DNA from 3 places in the Ruminococcus sp. RTP21484sp1_RTP21277st1_D2_RTP21277_210401 genome. Region 3 is predicted to be linked to each of the others. Evidence: riboswitches for the same ligand, from Rfam matches in the RefSeq annotation. Region 3 holds a riboswitch; each other region holds the start of a gene.
What was found. A riboswitch is a leader RNA that binds a small molecule or an ion and turns the genes downstream of it on or off. The one in region 3 is predicted to bind tetrahydrofolate.
Positions count from the first base shown of each region.

Region 1: it holds a riboswitch for tetrahydrofolate, as region 3 does, so the genes downstream of both, folE (GTP cyclohydrolase I FolE) here and AB5706_RS22075 (folate family ECF transporter S component) in region 3, are expected to answer to the same signal.
Region 2: it holds a riboswitch for tetrahydrofolate, as region 3 does, so the genes downstream of both, AB5706_RS00185 (folate family ECF transporter S component) here and AB5706_RS22075 (folate family ECF transporter S component) in region 3, are expected to answer to the same signal.

Region 1 is NZ_JBCOMJ010000016.1:614-6,051, reverse strand. It holds gene folP (dihydropteroate synthase) at 1-564, opposite strand, end outside; gene AB5706_RS11645 (HD domain-containing protein) at 604-1,101, opposite strand; gene folE (GTP cyclohydrolase I FolE) at 1,098-1,655, opposite strand; THF riboswitch at 1,907-2,003, opposite strand; gene AB5706_RS11635 (aminopeptidase P family protein) at 2,137-3,924, shown strand; gene AB5706_RS11630 (NUDIX domain-containing protein) at 4,021-4,482, shown strand; gene AB5706_RS11625 (serpin family protein) at 4,591-5,438, shown strand, end outside.
Region 2 is NZ_JBCOMJ010000001.1:34,838-40,275, forward strand. It holds gene AB5706_RS00165 (P-loop NTPase family protein) at 1-809, opposite strand, end outside; gene AB5706_RS00170 (prepilin peptidase) at 806-1,315, opposite strand; gene AB5706_RS00175 (SGNH/GDSL hydrolase family protein) at 1,590-2,210, shown strand; gene AB5706_RS00180 (GNAT family N-acetyltransferase) at 2,500-3,255, shown strand; gene AB5706_RS00185 (folate family ECF transporter S component) at 3,466-4,026, opposite strand; THF riboswitch at 4,113-4,214, opposite strand; gene AB5706_RS00190 (hypothetical protein) at 4,678-5,438, shown strand, end outside.
Region 3 is NZ_JBCOMJ010000050.1:7,195-12,632, reverse strand. It holds gene AB5706_RS22080 (helix-turn-helix transcriptional regulator) at 1-31, shown strand, start outside; gene AB5706_RS22075 (folate family ECF transporter S component) at 184-750, opposite strand; THF riboswitch at 822-919, opposite strand; gene galE (UDP-glucose 4-epimerase GalE) at 1,114-2,130, shown strand; gene AB5706_RS22065 (MFS transporter) at 2,374-3,744, shown strand; gene AB5706_RS22060 (alpha-L-fucosidase) at 3,805-5,238, shown strand; partial or broken gene AB5706_RS22055 (DUF6783 domain-containing protein) at 5,126-5,359, opposite strand; gene AB5706_RS22050 (DUF6783 domain-containing protein) at 5,297-5,438, shown strand, end outside.

The sequences.
Region 1 (5,438 bases), on a different contig from region 3:
CTCAAATGTTTTTCCAAATCCAACCCCTGGATCGAGAATGATTTTCTCATCTTTGATTCCTGCTTTTCTTGCAAGATTGACACATTCCTGTGTCTCAGAAAGCATATCAATGAGAAAATTGTTATATTCTGTATTGGACTTATTGTGCATGAGACAGCATGCAACATCATATTTGGCAATTACAGCTCCCATTTCAGAATCATATTTTAATCCCCAGATATCGTTGACCAGATCTGCACCGGCCTGAATCGCACTTTCTGCCACGCTGCTTTTGAAGGTATCTACAGAAATGGGAATGTCAAAACGTTTTCTGACCGCTTCGATAACGGGCAAAACTCTCTGAGCTTCTTCCTCTGCACTGACCGGCGTGTGTCCGGGACGCGTAGATTCCCCGCCAATATCGATAATATCCGCACCATCCGCGATCATGGCTTCTGTATGCCGCAAAGCTTCATCTAAATGATTCCATTTCCCGCCATCGGAAAAAGAATCAGGAGTAATATTTAAAATTCCCATTATATAAGTGTGATTTTGTGTATCAAAAAAACGATTTCCAATTTTCATAAATAGAAACCATCCTTTCTGTTAGATTTTTTAGAAGGCTTAATATTCAATTGTCAGATTTTTTTTCTCAGAAGGCCAGTAACATTCTGAAGCTGCTGAACATGAAAAACAATTTCTGGACTTTTTATCAGCCTTATATAGCAGCATAGCCAACACATTATCAGATCCATCCGTCCTGTGCTGACTGATCGCAGATAATATTTCCTCTTTTTCCTGCTCTGTAAAATGCAGATCTGCCAGAATCTTTCCGGCTATTTCAGCTCCTGCAATGTCATGAGAAATACCCGACAGATATTGCTGCGCACGGCCAATGTCATGAAGAAGAGCAGTGGCATAAATGATTTCCCTGGACAGATTAAGCTTGTTTTCCAGAGAATAAATATACATCAGCCTGGCAACATCCAGAAAGTGTTCCGGCGTATGTCTGCAGAAAATACGATCTTTTTCAAGCTCCTGTATTTTCTTACAGTGCTTTTGATAAAGGGGATGCCGCCAGATTAAAGAAATACGGTTTGTTTCAGAAAAAGAACTGCTCATTTTCCGACCATGGAAAGGAACATTTTCTGCAGCTCCTTATCTTCTTTGAAGGCTCCGCGGGTTACAGTCGTAATTGTTTTGCTTCCTGGCTTTTTAACGCCTCGCATGGTCATGCAGGTGTGTTCTGCTTCCAGCATAACCATAATTCCCTTCGGAGAGAGGGCACGCTCCAGAGCGTCCGCAATCTGTACTGTGAGGCGTTCCTGGATCTGCGGTCTTCTGGCATAAACCTCTACCGTACGTGCCAGCTTGCTTAATCCTGTGACTTTTCCATCGGGAATATAAGCCAGGTGCGCCTTACCATAAAAAGGCATCAGATGATGCTCGCACATAGAGTAAAAAGTAATATCTTTTTCCAATACGATCTCATTATTTTCTACTGGAAACTGCTTCAGTAAATGGGGATCTGCTTCCTGATCGAGACCACCGTAAATTTCCTCGCACATACGTGCAATTCTGTCGGGAGTATCAATCAGTCCCTCCCGGGTAATATCCTCACCGATTCCTTCCAGAAGCAGGCGGATGGCCTGTTCTACTTTTTGTTTGTCAACCATTAAAAATAACCTCCTTTGTATTTGATTGCGGAGACTATCCTTTTTTGATAAAACCGGGGAAGGATTTTCGAATTCGAATATCTGCCTGCTTAATACGCAAAAAAGGATATCTCCAATTGTGATAGAATGTATGTCGAAAACATTCCCTTGAGCCTGTTAAAAAACGTTTCCACAAATCGCAACGTGCGTCTTGTAGAAAATCCCTTTCAGGCAGGCTCTGACACAATATGAGATATCCCTCTTATAGTGCTTGCAACGGGTGCGGATAATATACCGTAAGACGTGCTTTTCGTTTCAGTGACAACTCCCCATTCACCGAACACTTGACGCATAAAATCCTATTTTGCATATCATTCATTTCGAAAGTTAGTATATCACGTCTTTTGGGAATAGAAAAGTGTTTTTTCTTAAACAGGTTGCGAAAGGGTAACGTGGATATTATAATAGGAATAGACAAAATTCACTGGAAGGAGTCAGTTTTATGACAGTTAAAGAACGAATCACCGCACTTCGGGAAGTAATGGCAGAGAAGAAAATAGATGCCTATCTTGTTCCCACAGATGATTTTCATGCATCTGAATATGTAGGAGAATACTTTAAGTGCAGAAAATATATTACAGGTTTTACCGGATCTGCCGGCAGAGCAGTCATCATGCAGGATATGGCTGGATTGTGGACAGATGGAAGATATTTCATCCAGGCGGCCGCACAGCTGGAGGGAACGGGTGTAGAGCTTTTTAAAATGGGAGAACCAGATGTTCCCACTGTGCACCAGTTTCTGGAAGAAAAATTAGGCGAGGGAATGTGCCTTGGTTTTGACGGAAGAACCGTCAGCGCCGAAGAAGCAGATGAACTGACCGAACTTCTTGCAAAAAAAGGAGCCACTCTTCAGACGGATTCTGATCTGGTAGGAGAAATCTGGGAAGATCGTCCGGCACTTTCCTGTAAACCGGTTATGGAACTGGATGTAAAATGGGCAGGCGAATCCCGTGCTGACAAATGTGCAAGAATCCGTAAATCAATGGAAGAGAAAGGTGCAGATGGATTTGTACTGACTTCTCTGGATGACATTGCATGGCTGCTGAATATTCGTGGCGGCGATGTACATTGCTGTCCGGTTGTTCTCTCTTATCTGATAATGACAAAAACAGAAATCAGGCTGTTTGCAAATGAAAAAGCATTTTCGGCTTCAATTCTGGACGCATTATCTAAGGATGGCGTAACCATTCTGCCCTATGACAGCATTTATGAATATGTAAAAACATTTGAGAAAGACATGACAGTTCTTCTTTGTAAAAAGAAAGCCAACTGTCGTCTGGTAAACAGTATTCCGAAGGAAGTAACGATTCTGGATGAAGCCAACCTGACTTTTCTTCCAAAATCAATTAAAAATCCAGTAGAAGTAGAAAATGAACGTATCGCTCATATCAAAGACGGAGTTGCGCTTACCAAATTCATCTGCTGGCTAAAGAAAAATGTTGGCAGAATTACAATGACAGAGTTAAGCGCAGGAGAGAAGCTGTACAGCTTCCGTGCCCAGCAGGAGAACTTTATCGACAACAGCTTTGACCCCATTATTTCTTATGGCATTCATGCTGCAATCAACCATTATTCTGCAACACCAGAGACAGATATTGCCATTGAGCCTGGCAATTTCCTTCTGGCAGACACAGGCGGACACTATTACGAAGGTACTACAGATACCACCCGCACAATTGTTATGGGCTCTGTGAATGACGAGCAGAAGAAATATTTTACCGCTGTTTTACGTGGCATGCTGAACCTTGGAAATGCCAAATTCCGTTATGGCTGTACTGGTGTAAATCTGGATTATCTGGCGCGTGGTCCGTTATGGGAAATGGGACAGGATTTTAATCATGGAACAGGACATGGAGTTGGTTATCTTCTGAATGTTCATGAAGGACCAAACAGCTTCCGCTGGAGAATTATTCAGGGAGATAATGCAGTACTGGAAGAGGGTATGATCACATCAGATGAGCCTGGATACTATGTGGAAAACCAATATGGAATCCGCCACGAAAACCTGCTTGTATGCAAAAAAGCAGAGAAAACCTCATTTGGCCAGTTTATGTGCTTTGAACATCTGACTATGGTACCGTTTGATCTGGATGCTGTTGTTCCCGAGCTGATGACTGTGCAGGAACGGGCACTTCTTAATAATTATCATGCACAGGTATATAAAAAGATTTCTCCATATCTGGAAGAAGAGGAAAAAGAATGGCTGAAAGAAGCTACACGCGAAATCTGATTTAAAACAGTAAACAGGGGCATGTATAAAACTGATATGCATCGCCCCTGTTTTATATTTCACAGAAAAAAGCAGCGCCTGCGGGAAGGAGAATAAATGACAATAACTACTTTATGCTATATCGAAAACGATGACAAATATCTGATGCTTCACAGAGTAAAAAAGCAAAATGACATAAATAAAGGCAAATGGATTGGTGTAGGTGGACATACAGAAGATCAGGAATCCCCTGAAGAATGTCTTCTGCGTGAAGTAAAAGAAGAAACAGGACTCACACTTATTTCCTACAAATTTCGTGGCCTGGTAACCTTTATAAACAGCGAATGTGAATCTGAGCTTATGTGTGTATTTACAGCCGATGGATATACCGGGGAACTGATTGAATGCAATGAAGGCGAACTATGCTGGGTTGATAAGAAAATAGTGCCAGAGCTTCCTACATGGGAAGGTGATAAAGTTTTTCTGAACCTGCTTCTTTCAGAGGAAAAACGTTTTTTCTCTGTTAAACTACAATATGAGGGAGAAATGCTTGTAAATACGGAAATTCGCTTATACTAAATGAAAATTAATATAACAGAAAGAAGAAACAAATATGTTAAAATAAAACAGAAACTTGCAGAAAACCTTTGCAAAAAGGACTTCATCGACCGTACAAGGAGGTTATACATGAATAAAATAAAACTTTTTGCTGGAGCACTGACGTTCATGACAACCATGGCTCCTCCAATCCATGTATATGCTGCCACAGCCAGTCACGCAGAATTAAATGCAGCTGAAAAGAACATTGATCTTGATAAATCAGTTAATCTGCAGAATTCTATTAACCTTACAGATGAAATAGCCAAAGAAAATCAGGATTCCAATATAATGTTCAGCCCCACAAGCCTTAACTTTGCTCTTGGTATGCTTGCAGAGGGTGCCAAGGGCGAAACGAAAAACGCATTAAATGAATATTTAGGAACCGATGATTTTGCAGCATATGCCAGAAAGTATATGAATGTAATTAAAAGCTATAATACAGAAGACGAAAATTATGGTTATACATCGAAATTAAAAATTGCAGATGCTTTATGGGTAAATCGGGGACTGACTCTGCAGGAACAATTTCAAAAAAATGCAGAAGATAATTTTGAAGCAAAGGCTGAAATTCTTGATTTTTCTGATAAAGAAAACACATGCAACACTATTAATGCATGGTGCAATGAAAATACAGATGGGCTGATTCCGGAAATTATGAAACCTGACATGCTTAATGAAAACAGTGAATTGTGTCTCACCAATTCATTGTATTTTGAATCCGGATGGTCCCAGGATCCATGGGATGTTTCTGACGAAAAAGAAAAATTCGGCGATAACGAAGAAACAAAGTACATGACAAGCATCGGTGATAATTACTATGAAAATGATGCGGCAACAGCATTTGAAAAATATTATGCAAATAATCTGAGCTTCATTGGAATTTTGCCGAAAGCAGAAGGAGATTTTACTCTTGATGAGCTGGATATTGAAGGACT
Region 2 (5,438 bases), on a different contig from region 3:
AGCACTGGCATATAAATTCTCCGGCACATATCCAGAACTTGAAAAGTCCCATCTACAGCCCCTCCAATATCCAGAATCACAAATTCGTAATTACTGTGAAGTACAATCTCCTGTATCAGTTTTTCCCAGTCTTCCCATGCAGTTCCTCGTATGTCCTCTGGCGTACGTACAGGCGGAATGAAATCCAGATTGTTTATTGTCTGTACCATACTGTTCATCTTATAAATCAGATTTCCATTTTCCTGCCGTACAAAATAAAGAAGATCACTTAAATTCTGTGCGAACCCTTTTCCCAACATTTCTTCAAAGCCGGAGTATTCCTCCAGATTCAGATAAAGAACAGCTCTTTCTTTTGCCAGAATCTGTCCTAATGTAAGTGCAAACGATGTTTTCAGGCAGCGCCCCAAAGGAGAATATACTGCATAAATTTCCGTGGTCTTTTTCAGTACAGGAAAAACAGCCGGAGCTACTGCTTTCTCGGCTCCGTAACACGCCATCACTTCTCGCACAACATCTGAAGAGGCCTGATATTTATACACACTTGGATAACGGTCCAGATCCGGTGGGTGCACGCCTTCCGAAAGTATAACAATTTTACCAATTTCCAATTCCTGCACCTGACGGCACATAGCCTTCTGGGAAATCAGCAGCAACTCTATGTGATTCATTTTCCCATAGGCGATCAGACTCTCTACGTTGGTAAATGCCTGAATCTCAAATGGGATATTTTTCTTATGATTAAGATAATCCATAAAATTCAAGGCATAATCCACCTCAAGATCACAGACAGCAAAAATATTCTTCTTCAATAGACACCTCCCGCATAAAGCAATGCACTTAAAAATATAGGAACTGTGAAATGAAAGTTTTCCAACGGCATACCGCTTTTGTAATAGGGTTCTCTTTTTCCTGTTTTGAAATAAACACTGATGTAATGTAATAAGTAAAGAATTCGCTGGCAGACAATGCCGCTTGAAATCATAAGAGCAGCTGATATGACAGCTCCAATCAGAAAGGAATAGGAAATGCAATTGAGAATTTTCGTCGGTCCGATCATGCTTCCAATAACACTCAAGAGCTTGATGTCTCCGGCTCCCAGCATTCTGAATATGAATAAAATCCCCAGAATCAGTATCGGTACCAGCAGACCGCATATCCAAGATCCGAGACTGCTAACATCCATTTTCCATATTCGCGTAAACAAACTGACCAGTACACAAAAAAGCAGCCAGCCATTGTCTACCTTCGCTCTCTGAATATCCATCAGAGCGGCGCAGCCTGCCGCTATAGCAGGAAATATTCTGTAAAAAAGCATAGACGTACCATCCCTTCTTTTACATAGATTTACTAATAACAGGAGGCTATCTTGAAGTATTTTAGAGCCTGTTTGAGAAAGGCTTTCTGTATTTTATCTTTCGTAGAATAGGGAATAGTCGATCTGAAAAGATGACCTTCGATACCAGATGACTTCTGGTGAGTCTTATTATAGGTTCTCTATCTCCATTTGTCCAGTCTTTTTTTTACAAATTTTTCTAAAAAAACTATAAACCTTTTTGTTCTTGCAGTATAATATTAACGGAGGTAAAATTATGACAATATTAACATGTCTTGGTGACAGCATCACCGATTGTGAACACTGCTTTTCCAGAGATTTCCTTGGCAATGGCTATGTAAAAATGCTGTCAGACTGTCTTAAAAGGGACGGCTCAGACTATCAGGTACGCAATTATGGCACTGACGGCTTTACTATAAACAGACTTCTGCAGAGAATTCAGGGTGATTCTGATTTTACAAGTGATATTATAACAATTTTAATCGGAATTAATGATATTGGATTAATAATGAATACGGACAGAACACCGTTTCAGCAGAGGAATATGCTTTTTTCTTTTTACAAATGCTATGCAGATCTTATAACAATATTAGCAAAATCAAACTCGCGCATTATTTTAATGGAGCCTTTTCTTTTTCCCTGGCCTGCCTGTTATAGAACCTGGCTTCCTTTTCGCCAGAAAATATCACAAATGATCCACCAGCTATCAGAACAGTTTCAAATTCCTTATCTTACATTGCATGAGGAATTGAATGAAAAGGCGCGTCGTTATGGATATTCAGAAATTACTACAGATGGGATTCACCTTACTGAGCAGGGACAAAAATTTCTGGCAGACAGATTGTATAAATTAATTTGCGGCTATTCACCGTACTAGTACATCGTTTTCGAAATAACTATACCACTCACTTGTCTGTGAATCCGATTGCACAGGTATAAAAGCCTCGGCGTAGCCCGCTACGCCTGCGTTTTTATACCTGCACACTCGAATTCACATCCTACGCGATTGGTATAGTTATTTACGAAACGATGTACTAGAGCGTGTTTGAAAAAGGCTTTCTGCAAGATGTGTAAAAAGCAATCTGTCTTATAACAGACTATTTTCAGTTGCATTGCTGGATACAATTATGTATAATGACCCTAAACTTATAAAAGAAGGTTTTTTTATGGATAAAATCATTAAAGAAATTGAAGATATGTCACTAAATGCATGGCCCTCCCATAAAATGGAGCTTTATGATGGATGGATTCTCCGTTTTTCCTATTTTTATACACATAGAACAAACAGTGTGGAGCAGTTCGGAACTTCTACCCTTTCCTGGAGGGAAAAGGTTTCTTTCTGCGAAGCAGAGTATGCCCGACTGGGCAGCCCTGCAATTTTTAAGATCAGTCCTCTGGTTTCTCCGAATTTTGATTATCTTCTGGAAAACCGCAACTACGAAATCCAGCATACAACAAATGTTATGGCAGCCTCACTGGATGGAGCAGATCTTTCTGCGCCTTGCGATCAGGTAACTCTTACTGACGATATTCCAGATATTTGGATTGAAAGTCTTTTTGATCTGAAAGGCACCATTAATCCTGTTCACCGTGCTGTAGTTCCATCCATGTATCATGCCATCGTAAAAGACACCGTATGCGCCTCCATCTGGAGTAACGGAAAAATTATTGCAACCGGGCTTGGCATTCTGGATCGAAATTATATTGGATTGTACGCTATCCATGTTCGCGAAGATTTCAGACACAAGGGTTATGCTCGTCAGATTTGTACTGCACTTCTAAAAGAAGGAAAAAAGAAAGGCGCAACTAAGGCCTATCTTCAGGTAGTAGAGGGAAACACTCCAGCACGTAATCTTTATGAATCACTTGGACTTCATTATCTCTACACCTATTGGTTCCGGGTTCAGACACATACAAACTGAAAACTTTTCAGAGCATGTTTAAAAAAGGCTGCGATCAGTGTTTATCCTGATCACAGCCTTTTATTTGGGAATCGTATTTTTTGACTTATTCAACAAGTTGATTTCTCAAACAATCAACTTTCCAGTAAGTGCATTGCTTCATAATCCATCTTATGCCATATTATTTAATTTGGGGTTTTGTATATAATTCAGATCCTGGACTGCTGCCATTTATACGGTCTTCTTCTCCAGCTTAGCAGGTCTTATGTTTCCTACAACCATGCCTGTAAGCGGGCTGTAATAAAGAAGACTGGTAAGTACGGAGTAGATTGGAGTCATGATTGCAAACTGTACAAGACGTCCTGGCATAATTGCATAGAAGTTTGCTCCGATCATTACCAGTCCTGCAGTGGTCAGTCCAAGTGTTCCCACTACGCCAGAGACTGCAATTGCGACACACATAACAACAGTCTTTACTTTTCTGTTCTTTTCAGCCATTAGTTTTCCAGCCAGTCCGGGGATCACACCCCAGGCAACTGCTGATAAAGTAATCAGTGGATTAACTCCATAGCCTTTCATAAAACATCCAATAATATCGGCAACAGCACCTTCTACACCACCAGCTACAGGTCCCATCCAAAGACCTGCCAATACAGTGGCGACAGTCCCCAATGTAATTCGATATACACCAAGATCAATTACCAGAACGCGTGACAGCACAAGCTGGATTGCTACCAGCAGTGCAAGGAATACAAGAGTCTTAACACTCCATGTCTGTTTGTTTTTACGCATAAAAAAAACACCTCCATAATGATTAAAATAACAGAGTAGTTACCATAAATAATAATCCCTCCACATTATGAGATGTTCTCACATGTAGCAACGGGTGCGGAAAATATATCGTAAACAGTCCTGCTGCTTTTCGTTTCACGGCGACTCCCCAGCCAATGAACACTTGACGCATAAATTCCTACTTCGCTATTATTTATTTAAAATGATTATAGCACAAAATATAGAAATTTCAATATGTATTTGTTATAATATTCACATAAATAAATTAGTCGTTACTGTTTACTGGTAATGTTCCGCGAGTGTTTTTTGTGAACAAAGTTCACAGAAAACCCGAGAATCTTAGCGCGAAATCATGCGAATGCATGATTTCTGTGCATCGCGAAGCGCGTTACTGTTCACTGACAAATGTTTGTGCATACTCTCCTCTTTTTCGCATATTCTAAGAATATCTTCCCTTATATAGGAAAAATATTTGACAAAAAGGAGTGTTTCTATGAATATAAAATCCACAAACAAATCATCCTGCCAAAAACAGTCGCCACTACAGAATCCTTACAATGTTTTTTATAATAATTACATGAATACAAATGCTACTACAGAATGTACAGGACTTGGCTATCGTATGCCAGATAACTCGGAGGAATGGAATGCATGCCGAGAGGTTTTCGATTTTCTTCCTGTACCATTTCCGGATTCGGAGGATACAAAGCAACAATGAAAAATTTCACAAAACTATTACTTGGCTCTTTGGTACTGTTCTCTCTGTCAGGATGTACTGCCGGTGATATAATCACCAGCTATACTTCTACTTCTGATCAGAGTGAAACCACCTTACAGAACACTTCAGAAACGCCCAAACAGCGTGTTTATATGGATGAAATCAAAGGAACCCTTAAGGATTTCACCGGTGCCACCCTGACTATGGAAAGTCAGGAACAAACTTACGTTTTTGATCTTTCTGAAGCAACTTTGGAATGCGAAGATGGCATGATCACTGGAGATGAAATCAGTGTCATTTATGAGGGTCAGCTCTCTAACAAAGATACCAGCACTGTAAAAGCATTGAAAGTAGTAGACGACTTTCACAAAAAGCATCAGCTGGAAGTACGAAAGGCCTATGGGGAAGTACAGAGTCTGACTCCAAATACCATTACCATAAAAAATAAAAAAGGCAAAACAGCCACCTATCCAATCACTGGAACTGAACAATATTATCAGAATGGCATCCGCACCGGTGTATGGGTATACATTCATTTTAAAGGCAAGTTTGCTTCCAGTCAGGATACCCAAAGTTCTTCTCTTAATGCCAGTCATCTGAAAGTACTAAGCATTTCAGATATTGATCCGCTTACACTTCCAGATCCAACACCAACACCAGATCCTGCACAAGTTTCTGCCGATGACTCAGCAAA
Region 3 (5,438 bases):
GTTCATGGAAAAACAAATTCGTGCGATTTGACCAGATTGTGGGGAAAGCTGTTGTAAGATACTATCCTTCTTTTAAGTGGTTAGGATAATAAGAAACGCGAATATCAGTGGCTTATTTAGTACTGGAATATTCGCGTTTTTTATTTGATATCGCAAAGTTTTTATATTTTCAAATATATGTAATCAGTTGGCAGCCGGTTTTCTAAAAAGATTAAAAATTCCTGTCTGCTCAATCAATCTTGTGATGGTAAAGAAGATAAAGGAATCAATTGGCCACATGATCAGGTTCTTTACAGTACGCATTGGGAGGATTGCAAGGAATCCTTTTCCGTAAAGCATGTCCAGCCATAAGGTATTTAACAGAACATTTACAATCAGAACGACAACCAGTTTTGCAATCAGCACGCGACGGAAAGTGAGCTTATGTTTGTAGTAAAAACATCCATAAATAAATGCCGCGAGCATTGCGTTAAAGGTGAACCCAAAGAAAAATGGACCATCCGGGCGGATAAAGAATTTCACAATATCCAGCACACCGGCAAACAGACATCCGGTAATGGGTCCAAACAGATAATCAGCAATCTGGTTCGGGATACCGGAAAATCCAATTTTTACATAGGGACCGATATTGATAGAAGCAACTGAATTTAAAATCAGTGCCAGGGCAGCAAGCATTGCACAGACTGCCAGGGTAGAAGTGGTTTTCAGCTCTTTGGCTGAGGTGAGAAACATGTTCTTTGTTTTCTCCATAAAAAAATTACCTCCTTTTCTTTTTTCGCTCACAATAGGAGATAATTTATGGATTCATATTTATCTTCTGTTGCAGCGAGAAGCAATCCACGAACCGCAAGATTTCTCTTTTCGTCCTCCGGCAACTCTCCATCCGGAAGGCACTTTACGCTCATGAATTTACTCTGCATTACTTTACATGGGGCAGTATATAACAGATTATTGGAAAAAGCAAGAAAAAAATATATAAAAATATAAGTTTTTGCAATTAAGAAAACAGACAAGAAATCGTGGCATTTTCTCCATATTTTCTAAAACTTTGTCCATATGTTTTTACAAAAATCAGACTATAATAAAAGAAAAAACCGTTCAGGAGGAATCATTATGGCAATTTTAGTTACAGGTGGTGCTGGTTATATTGGAAGCCACACGGTAGTGGAGCTTCAGAATGCAGGATATGATGTTGTGGTACTGGACAATTTAAGCAATGCAAGTGAAAAAGCACTGGACAGAGTATCAAAAATCACAGGAAAACCAGTGAAGTTTTATAAGGCAGATATTCTGGACAGAGATGCTTTAAATGATATTTTTGACAAGGAAACTATTGAGTCCTGCATCCATTTTGCAGGTTTGAAGGCAGTTGGAGAATCTGTGGTTAAGCCCTGGGAGTATTATGAAAATAACATAGCAGGCACTTTAACCCTGGTTGATGTAATGAGAAAAAATAATGTGAAAAATATTATTTTCTCTTCCTCAGCAACTGTATATGGAGATCCGGCACAGATTCCGATTACAGAAGAATGCCCAAAGGGACAGTGTACGAATCCGTATGGCTGGACAAAATCCATGCTGGAACAGGTGCTTACCGATATCCAGAAAGCAGATCCAGAATGGAATGTTATGCTTCTTCGTTACTTTAATCCAATTGGCGCACATAAGAGTGGAACAATTGGAGAGAACCCAAATGGCATTCCCAATAACCTTATGCCATATATTACACAGGTAGCAGTTGGTAAGCTGAAGGAACTTGGTGTATTTGGAAATGATTATGATACTCCGGATGGAACTGGTGTAAGAGACTATATTCATGTTGTGGATCTGGCAAAGGGGCATGTAAAAGCGCTTAAGAAAATCGGGGAAAATCCTGGGCTTGCGATTTACAATCTGGGAACCGGAAAGGGCTATAGTGTTCTTGATATTGTAAAGAATTTTGAAGCTGCAACTGGTGTGAAAATTCCATATGTGATCAAACCTCGCCGAGCCGGAGATATTGCAACTTGTTATTGTGATGCATCTAAGGCAGAAAAAGAGCTTGGCTGGAAAGCAGAAAACGGTATCCGTGAGATGTGTGAAGATTCCTGGAGATGGCAGTCTAATAATCCGCAGGGATATGAAGAATAGGATGTATATTTAAAATAAGAGAGCTGTAAGATGCAGCCCTCTTATTTTTTTGAATAATTGACCTTATGTTATAAATGAACGCATTTTTATCCTAAAATGTTCTATTTTTTTAAATTCTACAATTTTGTGCATGTTTTGTTAAATGTTGTTTATGTAATTTTGGGAAAGATAAAGATATAATTATATTCGGATTAAGGAAGTACGAAAATAAACCTGAAAAAACAGGAGAAAGAGAAGGAAAACATGGAAGAAAAAAGATATTTGAAATGGTACAACAAAGTCGGATACGGTTCCGGAGATGTGGCTGGAAATGTGGTATATGCATTCCTTTCCACCTTCGTAATGCTCTATCTGACCAATACTGTTGGATTGAACCCGGGTATTGTAGGAACATTGATTGCAGTATCAAAACTGTTTGATGGAGTGACCGATATTTTCTTCGGCTCTATGATTGATAAGACAAAAACAAAAATGGGAAAAGCAAAACCCTGGATGCTGTATGGTTATATCGGCTGTGCAGTTACTTTGATCGGTGTATTTGCAATTCCGGAAAGTCTTGGACAGACAGCGCAGTATGCATGGTTCTTTATTGCATATTCCCTGTTAAATGCAGTGTTCTATACAGCAAATAACATTGCATATTCAGCTCTTACAGCTCTGATTACCAAAAACAGCAAAGAACGTGTAGAAATGGGATCTTACCGTTTTATCTTTGCATTTTCTACCAGTCTTTTGATCCAGTCTGTTACTATCAAGTTTGTTGAGATTATGGGAGGGGGAGCTGCTGGATGGAGAATTGTAGCAATCATTTATGCCATCATTGGACTTATTATAAATACAGTTTCTGCATTATCTGTAAAAGAGCTTCCAGAAGAAGTCTTAAACGAAGATGCATCAAGCGCAGTAGATGAAAAATATAGCCTTATTGAAGCTGCAAAACTGTTATTTTCCAACAGATTTTATATTATGATCTGCGTAACCTACATTCTGCAGCAGATTTATTCCGCAATGCTCAGTATGGGTATTTATTACATGATGTATGTATTGAAAAACGAGGATCTGTTCCCGGTATTTTCCTGGGCAATCAATATCCCGTTAATCATTGCACTGGTTATTACACCATCTTTAGTAGCAAAATGGAAAGGGTTATATAAGCTGAATCTGGTTGGATATACCATTGGAACCATTGGACGTGCCCTTGTAGTAGTTGCTGCTTATATGGGAAGCGTACCGCTTATGATTGCCTTTACAGCCGTTGCTGCATTTGGTATGGGACCATGGCAGGGTGATATGAATGCGGTGATTGCTAACTGTTCAGAGTATACTTATCTGACAAAGCATAAACGTGTAGACGGAACCATGTATTCCTGTACTTCCCTTGGTGTGAAACTTGGAGGAGGACTTGGAACTGCGATTACAGGCTGGCTTCTGGAATTCAGCCACTTTAACAGTTCACTTGCTGTACAGCCGGATTCCTGCCTTAGCATGCTTCATACTATGTATCTGTGGATTCCAGTTGTGATTTGTGTAATCATTACTTTTATTATGTCACAGATGAATGTAGAAAAGGCAAATGAAGAATTAAAGAACAGTAAAATGCTGAAAACAAAATAAGCATTAAAATAACGAAATATAGCAATGGGATGTAACAATAAAAATGTCTAGAGGATGATTATGAACTATAGCGGCTTAAAAGAAGACAAAAGATTAATTGAAGCAGTACCGACCGCAAGACAGATTGCATATGAAAGCATGGAATTTTTCTGTTTCATTCATTTTACAGTAAATACCTTTACCGGAAGAGAATGGGGCGATGGAACAGAGCCGGAATCTATTTTTAATCCGACAGAGCTGGATGCAAAACAGTGGGCGAAAACAGCCGCAGAGGGCGGTATGAAGGGACTGATCCTTACCTGCAAACATCACGACGGATTCTGCCTATGGCCATCAAAATACACCGAACACAGTATCAAAAACTCTCCATATAAAAATGGAAAGGGTGATATTGTAAGAGAAACAATGGAGGCTTGCAGAGAATATGGCCTGAAGTTTGGTGTTTATCTTTCTCCTTGGGACAGAAACAATGAATTCTATGGAAAAGGAAAAGAGTATGATGACTATTATGTGAATCAGCTTACAGAGCTTCTGACAGAGTATGGTGATATTTTTGTAGTATGGTTGGATGGTGCCTGTGGGGAAGGCGCAAACGGAAAGGTACAGAAATATGACTGGCAAAGATACTACCAGGTAGTTCGCAAGCTGCAGCCAAATGCTGTGATCTCTATTTCTGGTCCTGATATCCGTTGGTGTGGAAATGAAGCTGGTGAGGTACGCCCAAGTGAATGGAGCGTGGTAGCAGCAGATATGAAAGATCCGGCTCTGACTTCAGAGTTAAGCCAGCAGGAGGATAATGAAGAGTTCCGTGAAAGACCATTGGATGAAACACAGTCTGATCTGGGAAGCAGGGAACGTCTTGCGAAGGAAGAACGACTTGCCTGGTATCCGGCTGAGACAGATGTCTCCATCAGACCGGGCTGGTTCTATCACGAAGAAGAGGATGATAAAGTACGTTCTTTTGAGAATCTGAAGGATATTTACTTAAAATCAGTTGGTGGAAATACTACACTTCTGTTAAACATCCCTCCGATGAAAAACGGAAAGATCCATCCAACGGATATTCAGAACCTGAAGCAGTTAGGTGACTTTATCAAAGAAAGCTTTTCCAATAATTTAGTGGAAGAAGCTGGTATTACAACCATTCCACCACTTGACTGTCGGGAGATGTCCCCAGAAGTTCTTAGAACCGATGATTATGAAACTTATTTCCTGAATGAGGCTGGAACCAATAAACTGGTTATCAAGATCAAATGGATTGAAAGAAAAAAACTACATTATCTTGTTCTGAAAGAAGCAATTCCCCTTAGCCAGAGAGTTGAGGCATTTAATGTCTGCTATGAAGAAAACGGCAGCATAAAAAAATGCTATGAAGGAACAACTATCGGATATAAGAGAATCGTCGATTTGAAGGGAATCCATACAGATAGTCTGGCAATCGTAATTGAAGATTCCAGAGTTGCACCTGCGATGGCATTTGTGGGAGTATATTAAAATAGAAGAATAAGAAGTACATATGACTAGAGCGTGTTTGAAAAAGGCTTTCTGCAAGATGTGCGTCACAATTTGTGGGAGATTTTGTCCGGATGAGGGCGCCGTAGCGGGCTACGGCAACCGAATTCGGGCAAAATATACCGCAAAGTGGGGCGTGCAGATTGCGGGAATGATTTTTCAAACACGCTCTAGGGGAGAGC